One region of the Mycolicibacterium confluentis genome, then DNA from elsewhere that is predicted to be linked to it. Evidence: riboswitches for the same ligand, from Rfam matches in the RefSeq annotation. Region 1 holds a riboswitch; the other holds the start of a gene.

Region 1 (4,354 bases):
GCCGTCAGCCCCTTCACGACTCCCACCCAGGCCTGTGGGTCGGGGCTGGCCGCAGGCAACACCGACACGGCGCTGCGCGCGCATCTGCTCGAGCGCGGGCACACCGTGTACACCTCGCCCGCGATGGCCGGCCGCGGACCCGTCGTCGACCAGGACGGCTTCGGGGCGTTCGGGGACTGCCCGGTCACGCTGCCCGACGTCATGACCGTCGACTCGACCGGGAGCATCGACCTGGCCGGCGAGCGACTGGCCCGGTTCCTGACCCACCTGCACGATGAGTACGGCGCACGCCAGATCGACGTCGTGGCGCACTCCATGGGCGGGTTGTACTCCCGCGCCGCATTCCGGGTGCTGCAGCACACCGGCTCTCCGCTGCGGATTCGCAGCCTCACCACGCTCGGCACGCCGTGGGAGGGATCGTTTCTGTCCGACTACGCCAACGGCATCACCCCGCTCTCGGACTGCGCGGGCGACGCCTTCTGCGCGCAGAACATGGCCGATATGAAGACCGAGGTGGAGCGGCTCATGACGGGGTCCGGCCGCGAGGTCAACCAGCGCTATCTGATGGGTGCGAGCGGCTGGAACGAATTCCAGGCCGGCGTGCTCGACGACATCCCGGTCACACTCATCGCGGGTGATCGGTTCACGCGCCCCGACCCGGTCAACCCCACGGTCTGGCCCAACGACGGCCTGGTCGCCCGGCACAGCGCGCTGGCCACCGACGTCAGCGACCGGGTGCTGCCGCATCGGCGCACGCACGTCTTCGACGACACCCACAGCATCTTCATCTCCGACGCCGCGGGCCTGCCGTGGGAGACCGCGCTGACGTGGGACCCGCGCGTCCTCGACGTGGTCGCCTCGGTGATCGAGCAGCCCGTCAGCTGAACTCGACGGTCACCGGCGCGTGGTCGGACCACCGCAGCGCGTACGCCCCGGGACGCTCGGTGCCGCCCGTCACGGCCCGCTGCGCCAGGCCCGAGGTGACCAGGTGGTAGTCGATGCGCCAACCGGCGTCGTTGTCGAAGGCCTTGCCGCGCCAGGACCACCAGGAGTACGGGCCGGGCACGTCGCCGTGGACGCTGCGCACGGCGTCGACCCATCCGGTGCCCAGCAGGTCGCTGACCCACTGCCGTTCCTCAGGTAGGAAGCCGGCCTTCTTGACGTTGCCCTTCCAGTTCTTGATGTCGTTCTCGGTGTGGCCGATGTTCCAGTCGCCGCAGACCAGTGCCTCGCGGTCGCCGGCCCGCAGTTGGGCCATGCGCGCGGCGACCGCATCCAGGAAGCGTTCCTTCTCCAGTTGACGCTCGGTCTGCGCCTCGCCGGTGGGGACGTACACACTGGCGACGGTGATGCCGGCGGTGTCGACCTCGATCCAGCGCCCGTGGGCCTCGAACTCCTCGGCGCCACAGCCGATTCGGACAGCGTCCAGCGGCGTGCGGGACAACACCGCGACACCGTTGCGCCCCTTGCGGTCCGAGCTGGCCGAGGCCAGGTGCCAGCCGTCGGCGATCGCGGGCTCCATGGTGGTGGCCAACTGATCGTCGTCGCAGCGGACCTCCTGCATGCAGATCACGTCCGCCCGAGTCTCCTTGAGCCAGGCCAGCATGCCCAGGTTCTCGGTGGACCGCTCCTTGCAGGCGGCCCGAATGCCGTTGACGTTAATGGTCGTGACGATCACGATGGACGACCATATAGCCCACCGGGGACAAACACCCGCTTGGGACACCAAGACGACGGTACCGCCGGTACCGCCTAGTTGGTACAGTCGAGCCCATGGCCTTTCGTCGCGACCCGATCCACGTCGGCACCGGTGAGCCTGTGCTGATGCTGCACCCATTCCTGTGCTCGCAGCAGGTGTGGTCGACAGTGGCACCCCAGGTCGCCGAAACCGGCCGCTACGAAGTATTCGCACCGACCATGCCCGGCCACCACGGGGGACCGAAGTCCGGCACCTGGCTGCTCAGCACCAAACTGCTGGCCGACGAGGTGGAACGCCAGATGGACGAGCTCGGCTGGAGCACAGCCCACCTCGTCGGTGACTCGCTGGGCGGCTGGGTGGCCTTCGAACTCGACCGCCGCGGCCGGGCCCGCACGCTGACCGCCATTGCGCCTGCCGGTGGCTGGACCCGCTGGACACCGGTCAAGTTCGAGACCATCGTGAAGTTCATCGCCGGCGGCCCAGCGCTGCTCGCCGCACGCCTGCTGGGCCCGCGGATCCTGGATCTGCCGTTCGCGCGCAGGCTGGCGACGCTGCCGGTCAGCGGGCCCGCGAGTGGTCCGCCGCAGGCCGACCTGGTGAACCTGGTCGAGGACGCCACACACTGCCACGCGTACTTCGCGCTGCTGGTCAAGACGCTGCTGCTGCCGGGCCTGCTCGAACTCTCCGAGGTCGATGTGCCCACCCAGCTGGTCGTGTGCGGTCGAGACCGGGTGTTCCCCTCCCCGCGTGGGCACCGGCACTTCATCGAGAATCTGCCGGAGACGTCGCGGATCATCCGGCTCGACGACCTGGGCCACATCCCCATGCTGGAGGCGCCCGGACGTATCACCGAACTGCTGGTCGACTTCCTCGACGAGCACACCGGGCCCGACGCGGCCCAGCGTCACCGACTCGCCTGAGCTCGGGTAGCTGGCAGACAGTCAGCGCCTTGGGATAGTCTGCATATCGGTCATGAGCGCCAGCGACAAGCCCCGGCTTGCTGGCCGGCAACCCTCCAACCGCGGTGGGGTGCCCCGGGTGATGACCAGGTTGAGTAGCCCCCACGGCTACACGGCAAGCGCGGGTCCGGTATGCGGGCCCCAAGAGTAGACAGGGAAACCTGATGCGGCCCGATATGTGTCACCACTGTTAGAGCCATGTCACCGTCGTGCCGATCGGCACGTCGGGCGATGCCCAGTGTCCACACTTCTACCCCATCCGTGACGAAAGAAAGCCACCACATGAGCACCGAAGCCTCCGCGGATCCCAGTGCCACCTGGTCGTTTGAGACCAAGCAGGTCCACGCCGGACAGACCCCGGACGCCGCGACCAACGCGCGCGCCCTGCCGATCTACGCCACCACGTCCTACACCTTCGACAGCACCGACCACGCCGCGGCGCTGTTCAGCCTGGCCGAGCCCGGCAACATCTACACCCGCATCATGAACCCGACGCAGGACACCGTCGAGCAGCGCATCGCCGCACTCGAGGGTGGCGTCGCGGCGCTGTTCCTGGCGTCGGGGCAGGCCGCTGAGACGTTGGCGATCCTCAACCTCGCGGCGGCAGGCGACCACATCGTGTCCAGCCCGCGCCTCTACGGCGGCACGTACAACCTGTTCCACTACACGCTGCCCAAGCTCGGCATCGAGGTCAGCTTCGTCGAGAACCCCGATGACCTGGACTCCTGGCGCGCCGCGATCGCACCGAACACCAAGGCGTTCTTCGGCGAGACCATCTCGAACCCGCAGATAGACATCCTCGACATCCCCGGTGTCGCCGCGGTCGCCCATGAGCACGGCATCCCGTTGATCGTGGACAACACCATCGCGACGCCGTATCTGATCCAGCCGCTCGCGCACGGCGCCGACATCGTCGTGCACTCCGCCACCAAGTATCTCGGCGGGCACGGCACCGCGATCGCCGGGGTCATCGTCGACGGCGGCACCTTCGACTGGACCCAGGGCCGCCACCCCGGTTTCACCACACCGGACCCGAGCTATCACGGCGTGGTGTTCGCCGACCTCGGTGCGCCGGCCTTCGCACTCAAGGCCCGCGTTCAGCTCCTGCGCGACTTGGGTTCGGCCGCATCGCCGTTCAACGCATTCCTGGTGGCCCAGGGGCTCGAGACGTTGAGCCTGCGGATCGAACGCCATGTCGCCAACGCCCAGCGGGTGGCGGAGTTCCTGGAAGGCCAGCCCGAGGTGACCAGCGTCAACTACGCGGGACTGCCCAGCTCGCCCTGGCACGAGCGCGCAAAGACCTTGGCGCCCAAGGGAACTGGCGCGGTGCTGGCGTTCGAGCTGGCCGGCGGAGTTCCGGCGGGCAAGGCGTTCGTCGATGCGCTGACTCTGCACAGCCACGTCGCCAACATCGGTGACGTGCGGTCGCTGGTGATCCACCCCGCATCCACCACGCACCAGCAGTTGTCGGCCGAGGAGCAGTTGGCCACCGGTGTGACCCCCGGCCTGGTGCGTCTCGCGGTCGGCATCGAGGGCATCGACGACATCCTCGAAGACATCGAGCGCGGCCTCGCCGCGGCGCGTGCCGTAGGCAACGGGGCCTCGGACCCGCAGGCCGTGGCGGCGTTTTGAGTGAGGCTGACATGACCATCACCCCGGACAGTCCCCCGGTGCACACCCCCCTGCCCGCCGACGG
Region 2 (4,354 bases), 2.1 Mb from region 1:
CGCCGTAGATGCCGCGCGAGTCGCCGTCGAGCACCCAGGCGTGCTGCTTATCGGCTTGGGCGATCAGGCGCGCCTGCTGGTGACGGCGCCGTTTCTCAGCCTCCTGGCTGCGCCGGACCGACTCTCGAACGATCACACTTCCGAGCCAGCAGGCGGCGACGATCGCCAGCACCCCGACGATCCACCAGAAGTACTTGATGATCAGCCCGATGATGATCAGCAGGCCAAACGCCGCGAAACCACCACCGCCGGAAGAACTTCCCCGACCACTCATGCCACCCTCCCGTCATCCCCACGAACATGGTCTCAGCAGCCACCGACATCGGGCGGCGGCGAGACGAGTTCAGCGCACTTCGCCGTCGGACTTCTCGTGCTCCCACGCCGCCAACAGAGGTGCGTGCCCACTTCGGTCGAACCACTGACATCCCAGGCATGCCGCGTACGCCATGACGGGCACCGCATCGAGCACCACCCCAGGATGCTGTGACGGCCACCGAGAAGCATCGGCTCCGTACACCGATTCATAGGTACGGCGCAGATGTTCGCGTTGATCCCATAGTCGCCGGGCGACGTTGACGCCGGTGGAACCGCGCTTCCAATCAACCCAATTCGTCACCAGCGCAGGCGGAAACAACGCATCCCAATACGCTCCCCACGTCCTGCCGCGCCCGCCGACCACAGCGTCGACGCCTTCGGCTCGCTCACCGCGCTTCCTCAGCCGCGTGCAGCCGCCGCAGCGCCGCCCGGAAGTCCGGATTCGGCTCTGCCAGGGGCAACACCGCGCACACCTCGCGCAGCGCCTGATCGATCGACAACCCCTGACGTCGAGCCCCATACAGCGCTGCTACCGTCGGCGTGCGGCTCTGTGCCGCAGCACAATGCACAAACACGGTGCGCCCCTCGGCGCGCAGCAGCTCGATGGCCCGCACCGTGTCAAGAAGGACGAAATCAAGATTCGCGTTCTCACCGACCTGGTCGATCAGCCGCACGTCGAGGTGGGTCGCCTCCGCCGGGACGTGCCCGTCGGCGACTCGGCACAGCGACACCACCGCGTCGACAGTGGCGTCGAGGCTGTGCAGTGAATGCGCAGCGCCGATCCACACCTTGTCGTCGTGCGGATGGGGAACCGGCATCGGCGTTCCACGCCCCACCGCGTAGGTGTGGTCGAACCGATCCGGCTCACCGTTGTTCACGATGCGGTCGGCCAACTGCGCCAGACCGCGGGTCCGCAGTCCGGGCCAGCCGTGCAGCATCAGTCGCCACTGCGACGGGACCGCCGACGCTCCGTGGACGGCACCGAGCAGGGCGCCCGCGATCGCGGCCACGGTGTCGGTGTCCCCGCCACCACGCACCGCGGCCTCCAATGCCAGGCGAAGATGATCCGCGCGGAAATTCCCCGCGCCGGGATCGTCCTCGGGCACCGGTGTGGTGCTGATCGCCGACCAGGCGCCCTGCAGGGCCGCGACGACCCAGCCGTTGTTGCCGGTGAACGCCGACGGGTGCGAGTTCTCAGCCTCGGCCAGGCGGGCCTCCCACAGCCGTCGCCGATCAGAGTCGATGTGCCCCAACCCGATCCGGACATCGATCTCGCCGGTCAGAACGGCGTGGCGGATCGCCGTGCACCACAGCACGCAGGCGTCACCGGCATCCGGGTCGAAATGGGTCAACTCGCTGACCGTGCGGGCGGCGTCTACGAGCCCGGATTCGTCGTCGAGGTAGGCCAACGCCACCGGAGCGGTCCGCATCAACGATCCGTTGCCAGCGGCGCGACCGGTCTGAAGGTGTCGCGCCTCTGACGCCTCGCGGGCGGTCTGCGCGCAGATGCCCCGTGCGGCCGCCGTGGACAGCACCGACCGGGTCTGCACCCCGACATCGGGCGCGGTGCGCGACCACCTTTCCCAGCGTTCGACCACATAATCGAGTGACTTCTCGACCCGCAGGTCAGCGCCGGTGGCGGCGATCTCGGCGATGGCGATCGCCATCGACGTGTCGTCGGTCCACTCACCGGGAGCAAACGGGCCGAGTCCGCCGCCGATCATGCCCACCGGATGATCGGCGGCAAGCGGACGGCCGAACTCATATCCCGCTCCGAGGGCATCGCCGGCAGCGGTGCCAAGCAACACGCCCACAGCTCGGTCACGCTGCGTTGCAGTCAGATCCATCAGAAACCTCCCGGTCCATCCGGGCCTCCACACGGAGGCGCTCTTACCGGCACCGGCTGGTGCGGGTCACTTCGTCATCCGAGCCACCCACGAGCGTGGGGTTGGCGCGCCATCCAGTCGGAGCTTGTCGACGGCGTCTCGTGAAGCTCAGTCAGGGTAACCCACGAGGCGGACAAGCGCCGGTTCTCCTCACACCGGACCGGTGTAGCCGATATCCCGCACCCACCCGACAACTTCGGGCTTGACGTCCAGGCACACGTTGTTCACCGCCGACAACAACACGATGCCCGCCTCGCCTGGTGCGAAGCCGGTGTTGACCAATTTGCCGACCACCAGCCCCGGCGAAACACCATGCCGCAGTTTATGACACAGCTCCTTGCCGATGTCGATCATGTCGATCACCGACTCGTACCACACGCCTGCGTTGTCTAGGTCGGAGATGAAGTCGTACTGGTCTGCCGCCGCCGGACCGGCCAACACCATCGACCCGCACGCCGCCGAAACAGCAGCCACCAGAACACGTCCGCGCATGATTCCCCCCTTGGATCGCGCTTACGTGTCAGAGGTTAGAACACGCCACCGACAAGAACTGCCCGGTCGGCAGCTACGTGCCAGCTGTCCCTCCGCGCTGCTGACGTTTGGTTGCACCGTGCCGCTTCGCCGGTCGGCCCACCTTCTTCTGTGTTCTCGCACTCTTCTTGACAGCTTTGGGCTCAGGCGTGCGGCGTGGCGGTGGCGCAGGCGATCGGCGTGCTACGCCGACGAGCTGCAGAGGAAGTTCCCTGCTGTGCACAACTACGAGCTCTTTGTTCGGCCGCGTCAGTGCCGTGTACAAAAGTCCATGCCGTCGGTGATCGTTCACGGGGAACTCGTCCGGTTCCACCACGATGACTGCGTCGAACTCCAGTCCCCGGGCATGGTTCGGAACGAGGACAACGACATTGGGGCGCGGGGTTCCCTCACGCAGCTGGGCGACGATAGGGCCGGGCAAGGTGGTGATGACCGCAACGCTGCCCCCGGGATGTGCTGTGATGAGCCGGTCAATCTGCCGGAACACGGTGGCCACGACATGCTCGCGGATTGGCCGAACGAACACAGGTTCGGGCCCATCTGCGCGCAGAGCCACCGGAGCGTCCGCGTCCTTGGGAAGCAGCCTGCTGGCGAACTCCAGGATCGGTGTGGTGGATCGGTATCCACGCTCCAGCAGTCGACGCGGGGTGTCGGGGGACAATCCCGTAGCGCGCAACACCGTGGTCCAGCTCTGTGGGGTCTTATCCGCTCTGCGCTGATGGAGATCGCCGAGGATCGTCCAACTCCCGCCATTGTTGATCTGGCGCAGCCAGAGCCACTGCTCAATCGTGACGTCCTGCGCCTCATCGACGATGACGTGACCGTATGTTCGGAGCGGGGTGGTCGGTTTGACGTCTGGGCTGGTGAGGTGCTTCTCGATAGCTCCACGCAATGTGGCGTGGCTGCCGTCAGACAACGCCGCCTGATAGGGCGGGAGCCCGGCGAGAAAGCTGATCCAGGCCCGTTCGTCAGTGAGGACTCGCCATCTGGTGCCGTTGCCACGCAGGTACTCGTAGACCTGCGCCATTGTCAGTCTGGTGTCACGACCGTTGGTCAATCGCGTGCACGTCTCGTGGATCAACTCATCAAGTGATGTCCTACTGTGCTTGACGCTCGCGAACGGATGATAGGCGACAACGGGATCCGGTACTTGGGGCGAAGGCATCCCCTTCCCGTCGAGGGCGATGACCTCTACCCGCGGCGAGTCCCCGGTCAGTTCCGCGATGACTCCGCTGATGTACTCGGTATATCTCGCGGTGGGGCCGACCACCAATACATCGCCGGTGAATCCGCGCGGGGCGTCTGCGCCGACAAAATAGGCCGCACGGTGTGAAGCGATGATCGACTTACCGGTGCCGGGTCCGCCTTCGATGATCATGCTTGCATGGAAAGGGGCCGTGATCATTCGGTACTGTTCCGGCTGCAGTGTAGATAGCACGGGCGCAAGCTTTTTCGGACGCGGTGCCTGCAGCTGGGCTCGTAGCAGCGGTTCAGCGCGCACATAGGTTTTCGGTGGCGGCACGACAGGGTCGTTCCGAGGGCTGCCGGGCTCGGGGTTGTGGGTCGCGGGCCTGGTGGAGGCAGCTCGGTCCTGAGGTCGCTGGGGCACGGGAGGCCTTGGC

The links. Region 1 has a riboswitch for S-adenosylmethionine ahead of G6N34_RS17905 (bifunctional o-acetylhomoserine/o-acetylserine sulfhydrylase). Riboswitches for the same ligand answer to the same signal wherever they lie in the genome.
Region 2: it holds a riboswitch for S-adenosylmethionine, as region 1 does, so the genes downstream of both, G6N34_RS07950 (ADP-ribosylglycohydrolase family protein) here and G6N34_RS17905 (bifunctional o-acetylhomoserine/o-acetylserine sulfhydrylase) in region 1, are expected to answer to the same signal.

What each region holds. Positions count from the first base shown of each region.
Region 1 covers NZ_AP022612.1:3,799,383-3,803,736, forward strand. The annotation lists gene G6N34_RS17890 (alpha/beta hydrolase) at 1-885, shown strand, start outside; gene G6N34_RS17895 (exodeoxyribonuclease III) at 878-1,678, opposite strand; gene G6N34_RS17900 (epoxide hydrolase EphH) at 1,774-2,619, shown strand; SAM riboswitch class IV at 2,668-2,786, shown strand; gene G6N34_RS17905 (bifunctional o-acetylhomoserine/o-acetylserine sulfhydrylase) at 2,941-4,290, shown strand; gene metX (homoserine O-acetyltransferase MetX) at 4,302-4,354, shown strand, end outside.
Region 2 covers NZ_AP022612.1:1,718,050-1,722,403, forward strand. The annotation lists gene G6N34_RS07940 (hypothetical protein) at 1-274, opposite strand, end outside; gene G6N34_RS07945 (hypothetical protein) at 344-616, opposite strand; gene G6N34_RS07950 (ADP-ribosylglycohydrolase family protein) at 702-2,162, opposite strand; SAM riboswitch class IV at 2,197-2,308, opposite strand; gene G6N34_RS07955 (DUF732 domain-containing protein) at 2,352-2,693, opposite strand; gene G6N34_RS07960 (AAA family ATPase) at 2,767-4,354, opposite strand, start outside.